4 regions of the Streptomyces sp. NPDC042002 genome follow, and region 3 is predicted to be linked to each of the others. Evidence: riboswitches for the same ligand, from Rfam matches in the RefSeq annotation. Region 3 holds a riboswitch; each other region holds the start of a gene.
The links. Region 3 has a riboswitch for cyclic di-AMP ahead of ACZ6KY_RS40960 (M23 family metallopeptidase). Riboswitches for the same ligand answer to the same signal wherever they lie in the genome.
Positions count from the first base shown of each region.

Region 1 (3,403 bases), on a different contig from region 3:
TGTGTGCCCCTCGGGCGAGAGGTGCAGTCGGTCGCCGTCCCAGGCACGGCGGTCCTGGATCGTCTTCAGGGACCAGAGGTCGAGGACGGGACAGCCGTAGCGGTCCGCGATGGCCCGCACATGTCCGTTGTAGGTGGCGATCTTGCCGCGCAGATGCTTGAGCACGGGAACGCCACGGGTGTCGAAGCCGGTGGTCACCATGACGGCGCCGACGGCGGAGGTGAGGTCGGCTATCGCGCGCTCGAAGCGCTCCGCGACCTCGTCGGGGTCGGTGCCGGGGCGGATGATGTCGTTGCCGCCCGCGCTGAACGAGACCAGGTCCGGGCCGAGCTCCTTGGCCTTCAGGAGCTGGGTCTCGACGATCTGGTCGAGCAGTTTGCCGCGCACGGCGAGATTGGTGTAGTTGAAATCGCCTTCGGGTCGCCGGTCGGCGAGAAGTACCGCGAACCGGTCGGCCCAGCCGACGAACGCCCCGTCGGGCCCAGGGTCGCCGACGCCTTCGGTGAAGCTGTCCCCCACCGCCACGTACGACCCGATCACTGATCTGTCGTCACTCTTCGAATCGTCTGCCACATCGACCCATGATTCACCTTTCGATGTGAGCTACGCGACCGTAGGGAAGGGTTGACGGGCGGTGAGATAAGCCACTCGCCAAGCGTTGGTCAACTCTGGAATAAGGCTCATATCAGGGACGTTGAAGCATCGATCACTCAGCGGCCGGAACGTCACGGGGGAATCGCTCGGCGCGGTCGCGCGCATTGCTCGACGACGGATACTTTCCTGGTACACGCGCCCCGTGACGGAAAACACCGGAGGCCGGACCCCGAGGATCATGGGGTCCGGCCTTCGGCGGCGCTCCTGCCGTCAGGTCAGGAGCGGGGCAAGCGCCTGGAACTCAGGGCGACGGGTCAGCCGACGGCGACACCGTGCGAGCGCAGGTACGCGACCGGGTCGACGTCGGAGCCGTAGTCCGGCGTGGTGCGGATCTCGAAGTGCATGTGCGGTCCGGTGACGTTGCCGGTCGCGCCGGAGAGGCCGATCTGCTGGCCCTCGGTCACGGTCTGCCCCGCCGAGACGGACAGGGACGACATGTGGGCGTACTGGGAGTACTTGCCGTCGGCGTGCTGGATGACGACCTGGTTGCCGTAGGCGCCGCCCCAGCCGGCGGAGACGACGGTGCCCGCGGCGATGGACTTGATCGTGGTGCCGGTCGGGACCACGAAGTCCACGCCCGTGTGGTAGCCGCTGGACCACATGCTGCCCGCCACCTTGTAGCCGGTGCCTATGGTGCCGCCCTGGACCGGCAGGGTGTAGCCGGAACCGTTGTCGGCGGAAGCGGTGTCGGGGGCGGCCGACTCGGTGGCCGGGGTCGCCTGGTCGGTCTTCGGCGCCGAGGTCGTCGTGCGGGTGGCCGAGTGGGCGCCGCCGGCGAAGGCGGCCTTCTTGCCGAGCGACAGCTTCAGACCGGGGTGGATCAGCGACGGGTCGCCGCCGATGGCGGAGCGGTTGTCGGAGTAGATCTTCTTCCAGCCACCGCTGACGTTCTGCTCGTCGGCGATCTTCGAGAGGTAGTCGCCGGACCTCACCGCGTACGTCTTCGTCGTGGCGGTCTTCTCGGCGGCGGGAGCGGCGGTCGCGGCCTTCTCGACATGCTGCGCCACGGCGGTGGCCGGGGTCGCGGCGTGGGCGCCCGTGGCTCCCATCAGAGGCAGCGCGAGTGCGGCGCCACCGGTTCCGGCCACGGCGATCGAGCGGGTGAAACGGAGGGACTTGGGACGGCGGTGCTTACCCTTCGCGGGCATGACGATTTCCTCTCCGGCGCCTGCGGGGTGAGCTGTCGGGTGCGGGCTGGAGATGCCCGGCCACGCTGCTGCGCGGCTGTACCCCTAGCCTGTTCCGGAGACCGGACCAGGCACGGAACCTGTGGGTCCCCCGCTCCTGCCGTGTACGGGTGAGTGTGCGGATTCCGGGCGGCGGCAGGATTGGGCGTCCGTCCGGATTGAGGCAGAACGTAAGCGAGATGAGAGCGCGTCGACAACTACGTGCGCTTTCCGTGCGCTCATCTTTCTTGATCCATGCGGGAATTGCCGTCACCCTCTGTGGAATGACGATCTTTCGGGCCCCTCAACGCGCCAGGAAACGCGGGCCGGTTGGGAAGTGAGGACAGCAACGCATCGTCACGAATATGACGCTCCTCACGCGACTCGACTCAGGGTGCCTTATTCCAGGGCCAGTTATAACGAAGGCGCCAATCCGGACAGAACAGCCAGATATGACGCGAACGGATATCCGTCACATCCGGACCTCCGCGCATTCCGGCACACGAAACGGTATGCGGCAATGCCCCATCTCGTTCCGATTCATCCCGTCGAGTCCGCACAGCAGGAAGAGGTGACCGACCCTTCGATGCATTCGAACGGACGTACCCATGGAGCAACATCATCAAAGGGGTCCTGTCCGGAAGGCGACGCCTGTGGACAACTCATTGCCTGAGGAACCCATGTCGTATCGTCGAGAGCGCGAGCCGGAACAACTGCCGACGAGCGACGCCGAGTCCAGCCCGGCGACGCCGGCGGCCGAATGGGAGGAGCCCCCGTGACGCAGCAGGTCCCGTCGACCGAGCCCGAGCTCGGCGGAGTGCGCAACTTCCGCGACGTGGGCGGTCTGCCCGCCGCGGACGGCCGACGAGTGCGCTACGGGCACCTGTTCCGCAGCGGCCACCTCGCTCACGCCACGGAGGACGACGCCGCGTTCCTCTCCTCTCTGGGACTCCACACGATCTTCGACTTCCGCAATGCCGCGGACCAGAAGCTGGAGGGCCCGGACGTCGAACTGCCGGGCGTACGGAACGTGAACCTTCCGCTGACCGACCCGGCGGACGGCGGCGAGTTCTGGAAGATGGTCCGCGACGGCGATCTCGACCAGCTGCGCGCGATCCTCGGCGACGGCAAGGCCGCGAACCGGATGATCAACTCGTATCGCACGATCATCAAGGAGCGCACGGCCGAACACTCCCAGGTGCTGCACGCGCTGGCCGAGGACAGTGTGCCCGCGCTGATGCACTGCGCGGCCGGCAAGGACCGCGCCGGACTGTCCATCGCGATCACCCTGCTCGCCCTCGGCGTCGAGCGCGAGGCGATCGTGGCCGACTACCTGGAGTCGAACGCCGCGCACCGCCGCTACAAGGTGCGCCGCAACAACACCTCGGCCGCCGCGTACTCCCCCGAGGTCATGGAACTGCTCAGCCCCCTGTTCGACGCGCGCGCCGAGTACCTGACGGCCGCGTTCGAGACGATCGAGGAGACGTGGGGCAGCGTCGACGTCTACCTGGAGCGGGGACTGGGGATGACGCCTGAGCTGCGGGAGCGCCTGCGCGAGCGGCTGCTGGACTGAGCCGCTCGCC
Region 1 is NZ_JBVJCT010000004.1:509,426-512,828, reverse strand. It holds gene ACZ6KY_RS09930 (SGNH/GDSL hydrolase family protein) at 1-540, opposite strand, end outside; gene ACZ6KY_RS09925 (M23 family metallopeptidase) at 909-1,802, opposite strand; cyclic di-AMP (ydaO/yuaA leader) riboswitch at 1,805-1,964, opposite strand; gene ACZ6KY_RS09920 (tyrosine-protein phosphatase) at 2,596-3,393, shown strand.
Region 1: linked by a shared signal. The riboswitch ahead of ACZ6KY_RS09925 (M23 family metallopeptidase) and the one ahead of ACZ6KY_RS40960 (M23 family metallopeptidase) in region 3 are both predicted to bind cyclic di-AMP.

Region 2 (3,403 bases), on a different contig from region 3:
CCATGCTCGCGGTCCTCGGCCTGGGCGCCCAGGGCGGCGAGGAGATCGTCCTCGCGTCGGACTCCGAGGGCGCGGACGCCGCTCTCGACCGTCTGGCGAAGCTGATCGCCGAGGGACTCGACGAGCTCCCCGAGACCGTCTGAGCCCACGAGGCACCCAGGACACACGCGGCTGGGCCGCGCCGCCCTTCCCCCGGGTGGCGCGGCCCAGCCGTTTTCCGTACTCCGCTCAGGAATTCTCCCGGTGACACGCGGGGCCCTCGTGCCGTGGTCCCGGGAATAGCGCGCGCCGAAATTCCGGACACGCGAATAAAAGGGCATCAGAAATGAGGCCCTGCCGAATATCCCTCTTTGTATACGGCGCCCGTGTTAATGACGCAGGCCCGTCATGTTTACGGGATGTTGCGAACTTCTCACACGGTCCGGCCGCTCGCCGCCGGGAAATCGGAGCCGGTGCACGGCCGTCGCGCGCTCGGTGTGCAGCGCCGTGATCGCGCGGGCCCGCTCGCCGTCGCCGCGGGCGACCGCGTCCACGATGCCGCCGTGCTCGGCCCAGGACTCCGCGGGGTTGGCCGGCGCCTCCACCGAGTACATCCAGGCGATCTTGTGCCGCAGCTGGGCGAGCGTGGAGGTCAGCGCGGGACTGCCGGACGCCTGTGCGAGCGTCTCGTGGAACCAGCCGCCCAGCGAGCGCAGATCCTCGCTGTGGCCCCTCCTGGAACGCTCCTGGCCCAGCCTGACCAGGCCTCGCAGCACCTTGAGGTGGGCCTCCGTACGCCGTTGGGCGGCCCGCGCGGCGCCCAGCGGTTCCAGCAGCATGCGCATCTCCAGGAGGTCCGCGGCCTCCTGCTCGGTGGGTTCCGCGACGCACGCGCCCGCGTGCCGGCGGGTGACCACGAAGCCCTCGGCCTCCAGGGTGCGCAGCGCCTCGCGCACGGGGACGCGCGAGACGCCGTAGCGCCGCGCGAGCAGTTCCTCGGTGAGCCGGCCGCCGCGCTCGTAGACACCCGCGACGATGTCGTCACGGATCGCCGTGCATACCGAGTGCGCCGGAATACGCATGACCGACCTCCGCTTTAATCCCCGCGAAACGCCATCGATTGACGCTTGTTCAGTGACTCTATTGCAGGAAGCCTGAATTTCCGATGGCGGGCCTGAATCCATGGATATTTTTTGGACAGACGGCCTCCGGAAACGATGATGCCCCGGCTCGGTGAGCCGGGGCATCGAAAGCGGTGAAGAAGCCGCGAAGCGGTCGTCAGACGTTGACTCCGTGCGAGCGCAGGTACGCGACCGGGTCGATGTCCGAGCCGTACTCCGCGGTCGTACGGGCCTCGAAGTGGAGGTGCGGTCCGGTGGTGTTGCCGGTGTCCCCGGAGAGGCCGATCTGCTGCCCCGGAGTGACCGCCTGCCCCACCGACACCCCGATGGACGACAGGTGGCCGTACATGGTGTACGTGCCGTCGTGCATCTTGATCACGACTTGATTGCCGTAGGCGCCGCCCCAGCCGGTCGTGACGACGGTGCCGGAGCCGACGGTGTGGACCGAGGTGCCGTACGCGGCGTGGAAGTCGACGCCGGTGTGGCTGCCCGAGGACCAGAGGCTGCTGCTGGCCTGGTAGCCGGTGGAGATGTACGAACCGGTGATCGGGATGACGAACGTGTTCAGGCGCTTGCGCTCGGCCTCACGGGCGGCGCGCTCCTTGGCCTCGCGGGCCTTCGCGGCCTGCTCCGCGGCGTGCTTGCGCGCGGTCTGCTCGGCCTGCTTCCGCGCGGCGGCCTCGTCGGCGGCGCGCTGCTGCGCGAAGGCCTGGGCGTCGATCTGGTCGGCGACCGAGTCGCCGAGCGTGACGGCCTGGGTCAGCCCGGTCTGCTCGACGGAGGATTCCGCGGCGAACGCGGGGGCGGCCAGGGTTCCGATCACACCGGTGGTGGTGAGCGCCGCGACCCCGACGGCGGTCTTGGTCGTGCTGTGCACGCGGCTCTGACGACGATGCTTGCCGGTGCCACAAGAGAACGCCATGTAGGGGCTGATCCTTTCCTTCCCTCTCGCCTACCGGGTTAGCTGACGGGTTCGGAGCAGGAAGGTCTCCTACGGACCCCCTCCGGGGAGGGCGTCCGATTCACCCCAGGGACTACGTGTGGGTCCCCGGCTCCCCTGACTCGCGCCATAGGGGGACTCGGCGATGACTGTCCGGTGCCGCGGGCGCGGCGCACTGCGTGACGAACAGCCGGACCGACGCTAAACGCGGCATCATTCGAACAACAAACAGATCACGATTTTTGTAACGCATCCCACAGAGCAGAAGGGCAACTCCCGCACGAATGCGGACATCTTGGGGGCGGGGTCCGGGAAAAGAGAAGGCCCTGGCGACTCTTCAGTCATCAGGGCCCTCTTCGGTCGCACGGGCTCTACTCGGCGGCCACCACGCTGACTTCACCGATTCCGAGGGCCCTGACCGGCTCCTCGATCTGTGCCGCGTCGCCCACCAGGACGGTCACCAGACGGTCCATCGGGAACGCGCTCACGGCGGCCGCGGTGGCCTCCACGGTGCCGGTGGCGGCCAGTTGCTGATAGAGCGTCGCCTGATAGTCGTCCGGCAGGTGCTGCTCGACCTGGTCCGCGAGCGTGCTCGCGACGGCCGCCGCCGTCTCGAACTTGAGGGGCGCGACACCCACCAGGTTCTGCACGGCGACATCGCGCTCCGTGTCGGTCAGCCCTTCGGCCGCGAGGGTGCGCAGCACCTTCCACAGGTCGTCGAGCGCCGGACCCGTGTTCGGGGTGTCCACCGAGCCGCTGATGGCGAGCATCGCGACGCCCGTGCCGTCCGGCGCGGAGCGCAGGACCTGGCCGAACGCCCGTACGCCGTAGGTGTAGCCCTTCTCCTCGCGCAGGACGCGGTCCAGGCGCGAGGTGAGGGTGCCGCCGAGGCAGTAGGTGCCGAGCACCTGGGCGGGCCACACGCGGTCGTGCCGGTCGGCGCCGACCCGGCCGATGAGCAGCTGGGTCTGGACGGCCCCGGGGCGGTCGACGATGATCACGCGGCCGGTGTCGTCGGCGCTCACCGGCGGCACGGGGCGCGGCTCGGCGGACGAACCCGTCCAGGAGCCGAGCGTGTCGCCGAGCAGCTCGTCGAGGTCGACACCGGTCAGGTCGCCGACGACGACCGCGGTGGCCGTGGCCGGGCGTACGTGCTTCTCGTAGAAGGCGCGTACGGCCGCCGAGTCGATGTTCTGGACGGTCTCCTCGGTGCCCTGGCGCGGACGCGACATACGCGCGCTCGCCGGGAACAGCTCCTTGGAGAGCTCCTTGGCGGCACGACGGGCGGGGTTGGCCGTCTCGTGCGGGATCTCGTCCAGCCGGTTGCGCACCAGCCGCTCGACCTCGCTGTCCGCGAACGCGG
Region 2 is NZ_JBVJCT010000006.1:125,470-128,872, reverse strand. It holds gene ACZ6KY_RS12175 (HPr family phosphocarrier protein) at 1-143, shown strand, start outside; gene ACZ6KY_RS12170 (GntR family transcriptional regulator) at 369-1,061, opposite strand; gene ACZ6KY_RS12165 (M23 family metallopeptidase) at 1,258-2,022, opposite strand; cyclic di-AMP (ydaO/yuaA leader) riboswitch at 2,035-2,195, opposite strand; gene ACZ6KY_RS12160 (M16 family metallopeptidase) at 2,412-3,403, opposite strand, start outside.
Region 2: linked by a shared signal. The riboswitch ahead of ACZ6KY_RS12165 (M23 family metallopeptidase) and the one ahead of ACZ6KY_RS40960 (M23 family metallopeptidase) in region 3 are both predicted to bind cyclic di-AMP.

Region 3 (3,403 bases):
CAGCTCGTCGAGGGCGCCGATGATCTCGTCGACCGGCACCTCCGGCTTGTCGAAGTGCGTGTAGTAGAGGTCGATGTGGTCGGTGCCCAGGCGGCGCAGCGACGCGTCGGCCGCGGCCTTGATGTTGGCGCCGGACAGCCCCGGGTACGCGGGGTGCTGGCTGACCTTGGTGGCGACGACGATGTCCGCGCGGTTGCCACGGCTCTTCAGCCACTTGCCGATGATGGTCTCGGACTCGCCGCCCTCGTTGCCCTCGATCCACGCCGAGTAGGAGTCGGCCGTGTCGAGGAAGTTGCCGCCGGCGGCCGCGTAGGCGTCGAGCACGGCGAAGGACCGGGTCTCGTCGGCCGTCCAGCCGAAGACGTTGCCGCCGAGGGAGAGCGGGAAGACCTCGAGGTCGGACGAACCGAGCTTGCGAAGAGAAGTCATGTACGGGATCAACACCCCTCCCGGACGCAGGTATTCCGCACTCGTCCCGGACGGGGCCGGTGCGGCGCACCAGGGCCGACCGCACCTGCCTGACCGGCGGCCCTGACGTCGGGGGGGGTGACGTCAGGACCGCCGGAGATCAGGGGATCAGGGGTTGAGGCCCTTGCTCTGCAGCCACGGCATCGGGTCGATGGGGGTGGCTGCGCCGCCGGGGTGCACTTCGAGGTGCAGGTGCGGCCCGGTGACGTTGCCCGTCGCGCCCACGCGCCCGATGACTTCACCCGTGGCGACCTTCTGGCCCACGCTGACGCTGATCGACGACTGGTGGCAGAACCAGAGTTCCGTACCGTCGTCGAGGGTGAGGACCGTGCGGTAGCCGTACGAGCCCGCCCAGCCGGCCTGGGTGATGGTGCCGTTGTGGATCGCCTTGATGAGCGTGCCGGTCGGCGCCGCGAAGTCGAGTCCCGTGTGGTAGCCGGAGGACCACAGGGCACCGGCCTCACCGAAGCGGGAGGTCAGGGTGTACGACGAGGTCGGCAGCGTGTAGCTCTTGGCGAGCTGGGCGAGGCGCTCGGTCTCGGCCTTCGCCTTGGCCGCCTCCTCCGCCTTCTTCTTCGCCGCGTCGGTCTTGGCCTCGGCCACGTCCGCGTTCTTCTTCACGGCGGCGGTCAGGGCGGCCTGCTGCGTGGTGCTGTCGGCGTGGGCCTGCTGCGACTGGGCCTGCTGCATGATGCGGGCGCGCAGCGCCTCGCCGGCGTCCGTGGCGCCCTGGGCCGTGTCGGCGCTGGTCAGGCCGACGCTGGTGAGCGGAGTCGTGGAGCCCTTGGGGGTGCTGGATCCGCCGTGCGATATCAGGGCCTCGGCGGAGTGGGTGACCGACGACAGGTCGGGCAGCGAGATCGAGACGGGCGCGTTGCCCGGCGCGGCGCTGGCGATACCGCCCCCGCCGACGGCGGCTATGACACCGACGCCGAGAACCGTGGAGCTGCGGGCGAGTCCTCCGCCGCGCTGCTTGCCCGTGCGGTGCCGGCCGCGGACCGGGGGAACGGAATCCTCGGTGGGGTTCCACTCCTCCCAGGGTCCCTCGTCCTTGCCATAGCCGAAGGTATGCGTGTCATTCGGCGTGAACGAGGTTGGCTGAGCGGGCCGGTTGGACGCCACGTGGGCGCACTCCTTTCCTTCCTTGCCGCCTACCGGGTTAGCTGACGGGTTCGGAGCAGGAAGGTCTCCTACGCGCGTACGGCCACCGTGTTTCCACAGCGGAATACGCTCGATTCACCCCAAGTTGATGGTTCCCCGGTTCCCTCGCGGGATTCGGCGCGTGCGCACGGAGCCACCTCTTGTGACGGCTGTAACGGCCGCGCTGCGTTATCGAACGTTAATAGATTCAGGCACCGAATTCCAAGCTGTTCGGACTGATCATTAACGGCTTCTGGCCAGGACTTTGGGGTCATGAGCGATGAAAAACGGGCGAGTTGGCCAAACCTCGTCGACACGGATTCGCTTGACGGTACATCAGTTGCCATGCGGAGGGACACTGTCCGATCACCGCTCGTGACCATGCCCGAAAAGGCCGTGCGCGTTGTGCGCGAAAGGCTTCCCTGACCGCGCGGAAATCACGTCACCGAGCACGCGTCAAAAGCGCCGGACGGCGAGCAGCGCCATGTCGTCCGTCAAAGCACCGCCGGTATGCCGGCGGACAGCCTCGGAGAGGGCGACCAGCAGCGCGTCGGGACCGGAAAAGACCTGTCCGGCCAGCCACGCGGCCGGATCGTAGAACGTCCCGCGCGCATCGCGGGCCTCGGACAGCCCGTCCGTGTACAGAAGCAGCATCGACCCGCGCGGGAAGCGGTCCTCGACCGCCCGGTCGGGCCAGGTTCCCAGCTCGCCCATCCCGAGCGGCAGCGCGAAGGGCTCGGCGGCGAGGGTGACGAGCGTGCCGTCGGGATGCAGGAGCAGGGGCGGCGGATGGCCTCGGTTGACGATGCGGACGACGTCCTCGTCGTGCGGGATCTCCACGAGGACGGCGGTGGTGAACTCCTCGAACGCGTCAGGGCTCTCGTGCAGGGTGCCCGGGCGCGTCAGCGCCCGCTCCAGGCGCCGGGCGACCCCCTCCAGGGTCGCCTCCTGCTCCGCGGCCTCCCGGAACGCGCCGACCACCACGGCGACGGCGGCCACGGCGGTCATCCCCTTCCCCCGTACGTCCCCGACGACGAGCCGCACGCCGTACGGGGAGTCCTGCACCGCGTACAGGTCCCCGCCGATGAACGCGTCCTCCTGCGCCGCCTCGTACCGGGCCGCGACATCGAGGCCGTCGATCCGCGCCGCAGGCTCGGGCAGCACGGCGCGCTGCGCGAACTCGGCGATCTCCCGGACGGAGGCGAGCCGTTCGTCGCCGCGCCGGACCAGGATGTTGATGAGGACGGCGAGGACGGCGGCCGTCGCCACGGTGGCCGTTTCGGTGACCGCGTCGACATGCAGGACGATGCCGAGCACGCAGTGGACCACGAGCACCGCGGCGACGGCGAGGACGCCGGTGAGAACCGTGCCGCGCAGCGAGTAGAGGGGCGCGGCGACCAGGGGCGCGGCCGTGAAGAAGGGGGCCGCGGTGTAGTCCCCCGGGGTGAAGTAGTCGTAGAAGATCCCGGCGACGACGAGCAGCGCGGGCAGGGTCCTGACGAAGGCGCGCGCGACGGAGATCCTGCGGGGAACCGCTGCCGCCGGACCGGGCAGTGCGGCACTCCCGAGCCCGCGGGCACCGGGCGACCGCCCGTCCGCCCGGTCAGGGAGTTCTCCGGCTCGCTGCTCACCTCCTGGCTGCCCCACCCGTCCAGAAGACCCGGAGCGCGGGCGGCGGGCGACCGGTGTGGCCCGACCGGGGGACGGCGCCGATCGCCCGGAGGGACCGGGGGATATCCGGCCCGGAGAACCGGGCCGGGGGAAACACCAAGGGCCGGAACTCGTGAATCCGAGT
Region 3 is NZ_JBVJCT010000064.1:421-3,823, reverse strand. It holds gene ACZ6KY_RS40965 (aldo/keto reductase) at 1-429, opposite strand, end outside; gene ACZ6KY_RS40960 (M23 family metallopeptidase) at 577-1,590, opposite strand; cyclic di-AMP (ydaO/yuaA leader) riboswitch at 1,602-1,759, opposite strand; gene ACZ6KY_RS40955 (PP2C family protein-serine/threonine phosphatase) at 2,065-3,255, opposite strand.

Region 4 (3,403 bases), on a different contig from region 3:
TTCGAGCGGCCGGACACGCTCGACCTCGCGCGGCGTGACCTTCAGCACTTGGGCTACGGCCACGGCATCCACTACTGCCTGGGCGCCCCGCTGGCCCGTCTGGAGGGGCAGACCGCGCTCGGCACGCTCCTCAACCGCCTTCCCGACCTGCAACTCGCTGGAGAATCAGCCGATTTGCGCTGGCGTGGTGGGCTCATTATGCGCGGATTGCGCACGCTTCCTGTGGAGTTCACCCCGGTCAAATAGTGCTTGATCGGTTCATCGGCGACCCTTCGGAACCCCCGTCGAGGGAGTTCTTCCGAATACCGGAAAGGGCACCCTTCCGGCTACCGGAACATGACGCTCCATCAAATCTGTGATCTTCACGTGATCTGTACTGCATCGACTTGTGACAAGTGATCGAGTGCGGCTACCTTCACCCATCAACGCGGCGGCTCCGCTTCAGCACTTCGCAGGAGCCGCGGTGGTCCCCCGCTGTCACGCGAAAGGCTTCCGCATGCTCTCCGGGAACGGCCGTCACCGTCGCCCTCGTCAGGCCCCAGCCCTCGTCGTCGCCGCGGGGGTGACCGGATCGGCCATCGTCATCCCGTTGCTCGCCGCGTCGGGTGCGAGCGCGGCCGACGGGACCACCTGGGACCGGGTGGCGCAGTGCGAGAGTGGCGGCGCGTGGAGCGCCGACCAGGGCAACGGGTACTACGGCGGGCTCCAGCTCGACCAGGCGGACTGGGAGGCGTACGGCGGTCTCGAGTACGCCCCGAGGGCCGACCAGGCCAGCCGCTCGCAGCAGATAGCCGTCGCCGAGAAGCTGCTCGACGACCGGGGCCTCGCGGCCTGGCCGACCTGCGGACCGCTCTCCGGGCTCAGTGAGGGTTCGGCCGGGGTCCAGGTCGACACGGGCGTGGCCGACGGCTCGTCGAGCGCCGGGAGTGACGCTGGTTCGTACAGCTCATCCGGTTTGTCTACTTCGCCCAGCTCATCCCCTTTGTCGAACCTGGCCGGTTCGAGCGATTCGGCCGACTCCTCGGGCGCGACCGACAGCACCGCGAAGCCTGACGCCTCGCCGAGCCCCAGCGCTTCGAGCCGAGCGACCGACAAGAGTGACGAGTCGGGCAAGTCCGGACAGAAGGGCGCCTCTTCGAACGCCTCCGACACCGCGAGTGCGGGCACCGGCCGCCATCGTGGCGGAGACGCCACGGGGAGCGCGACCGGCAGCCCTGCCGACAGCGCCACGGGGCGGCACGCGTCGAGCACCCCGGGCCCCTCGGTGACCCCGAGCGACAGCGTCGACAACTCGTACGTCAGCACGAACCTCTGGAACGTTTCCGACGTCCTCGGCCTCGAAGGCGGATGGGGTGGCCAGTCCGCCGCGGACAGCGGGGCGACCGACGCCGGTCCCGGCCTCATCGTCCCCGGTCGGAGCATTGCCGTCACCGCCGAAACGGTGCAGAACTAGCGGGAGTTCACGTCACGGTTCGCTGTGGAATGTCCGGTTTGGTGCAACTGAGAGATGGGTCTCAGAAGCCCTGATCGTCTTTGATATTCCGCCGATCGACTGCTTACGGTCGTGACCGCTCGCCACAGCGGGCCCCGACGGTCACAACGCCGAATCCTGCCAGCGGCCGTACGGGAACAGTCGTCGCGTCATGCGCCGTAGGCAGGAGCGGGGGACCCAAGGTAGGCGCCGGGACCGGGAGTTGAGAGACACCCGGGAACGGCTTGGGGTTAAGTCGCGTGTCGGACGTCCTGGAGACGGGACCGACGGCACGCGGCCGGGCAACTCAACCGGCCCGAACCCGACAGCTCACCTCGCAGGCGTCGGTGAGGGGATCACTCCATGCTGTTTTCCAGCAAGGGCAAGCACCGTCGTCCGAACAAGGCCACCCGCGTCGCCGCGCTCGCCGGTGTCACCGGTGTCGCCATCGCCGCCCCGCTGATGGTGGCCGGCAACGCCTCCGCCGCCACCGCCTCCGAGTGGGACGCCGTCGCCCAGTGCGAGGCCGGCGGCAACTGGTCGATCAACACCGGCAACGGCTACTACGGCGGCCTGCAGTTCTCCGCCTCCACCTGGGCCGCGTACGGCGGCACCGCCTACGCCTCCACCGCCGACCAGGCCTCGAAGTCGCAGCAGATCACCATCGGTGAGAAGGTCCTCGCCGCGCAGGGCAAGGGCGCCTGGCCGACCTGCGGCACCGGCCTGTCGAGCGCCGCGTACAGCGGTGGCACCTCGACCCCGTCGACCCCGTCGACCTCCTCCGGATCCTCCTCGTCGAGCGGCTCGCAGAGCGCCACCACCACCCGTACGACGGATCAGGCCGCCTCGCGTTCCGCGGAGCGCCCCGCCGCCCAGAAGACCGTCACCACCCCGACCGGCAAGAAGGTCAAGAAGGGTGACGGCGAGTACAAGGTCGTCAAGGGCGACACCCTCAGCTCGATCGCTGAGAAGAAGCACGTCAAGGGCGGCTGGCAGAAGCTGTTCAAGCTGAACAAGGACATCGTCGCCGACGCCGACTTCATCTACCCGGGCCAGCAGCTGCACCTCGGCTGAGCGCGGCCGCACGCCGGCCCGACGGGGTCGCCTTCGGCGGAGGGCGACCGTGGTCCCGGCCGTGCGCGGCATCGCCCCAGATGCCCCGGCTGAATGACAGCTCATGATGGCTCCCTCGCAGGCCGGGCCTCCACTCCGGAGGCCCGCCGAGGGCCCCCGTCCCCACGGGCTCCCCGCTCCGGTGCGTGTTCCCCCGCACGCACCGGAGCGGGGTTTTTCATTTCTTTTTTTGTTCCGTTCAGGAACAATATGTACTCTCACTTCTGCTCAAGGGGTGGTCGATCGGCTGGCCGATCCCCTCGGGCCGGATAGGCTCATCCCGCGGGGCTGCCAAGCCCCGCATACCCGCGTCACATCCCAGAAGGAGATGCTCGTGCCGTCCATCGACGTCGTCGTAGCCCGGGAAATCCTGGACTCCCGAGGCAACCCCACGGTCGAGGTCGAGGTCGGCCTCGACGACGGCAGCACGGGTCGTGCCGCCGTTCCGTCCGGCGCCTCCACCGGAGCGTTCGAGGCCATCGAGCTTCGCGACGGCGACCCCAACCGCTACCAGGGCAAGGGTGTCGAGAAGGCCGTCCTCGCCGTCATCGAGCAGATCGGCCCGGAGCTCGTCGGCTACGACGCCACCGAGCAGCGCCTGATCGACCAGGCGATGTTCGACCTGGACGCCACCGACAACAAGGGCTCGCTCGGCGCCAACGCCATCCTCGGCGTCTCGCTCGCCGTCGCGCACGCCGCTTCCGAGGCGTCCGACCTGCCGCTCTTCCGCTACCTGGGCGGCCCGAACGCGCACCTGCTGCCCGTTCCGATGATGAACATCCTGAACGGCGGGTCGCACGCCGACTCGAACGTGGACAT
Region 4 is NZ_JBVJCT010000030.1:92,674-96,076, forward strand. It holds gene ACZ6KY_RS31905 (cytochrome P450 family protein) at 1-246, shown strand, start outside; gene ACZ6KY_RS31910 (transglycosylase family protein) at 497-1,453, shown strand; cyclic di-AMP (ydaO/yuaA leader) riboswitch at 1,637-1,830, shown strand; gene ACZ6KY_RS31915 (transglycosylase family protein) at 1,835-2,545, shown strand; gene eno (phosphopyruvate hydratase) at 2,913-3,403, shown strand, end outside.
Region 4: linked by a shared signal. The riboswitch ahead of ACZ6KY_RS31915 (transglycosylase family protein) and the one ahead of ACZ6KY_RS40960 (M23 family metallopeptidase) in region 3 are both predicted to bind cyclic di-AMP.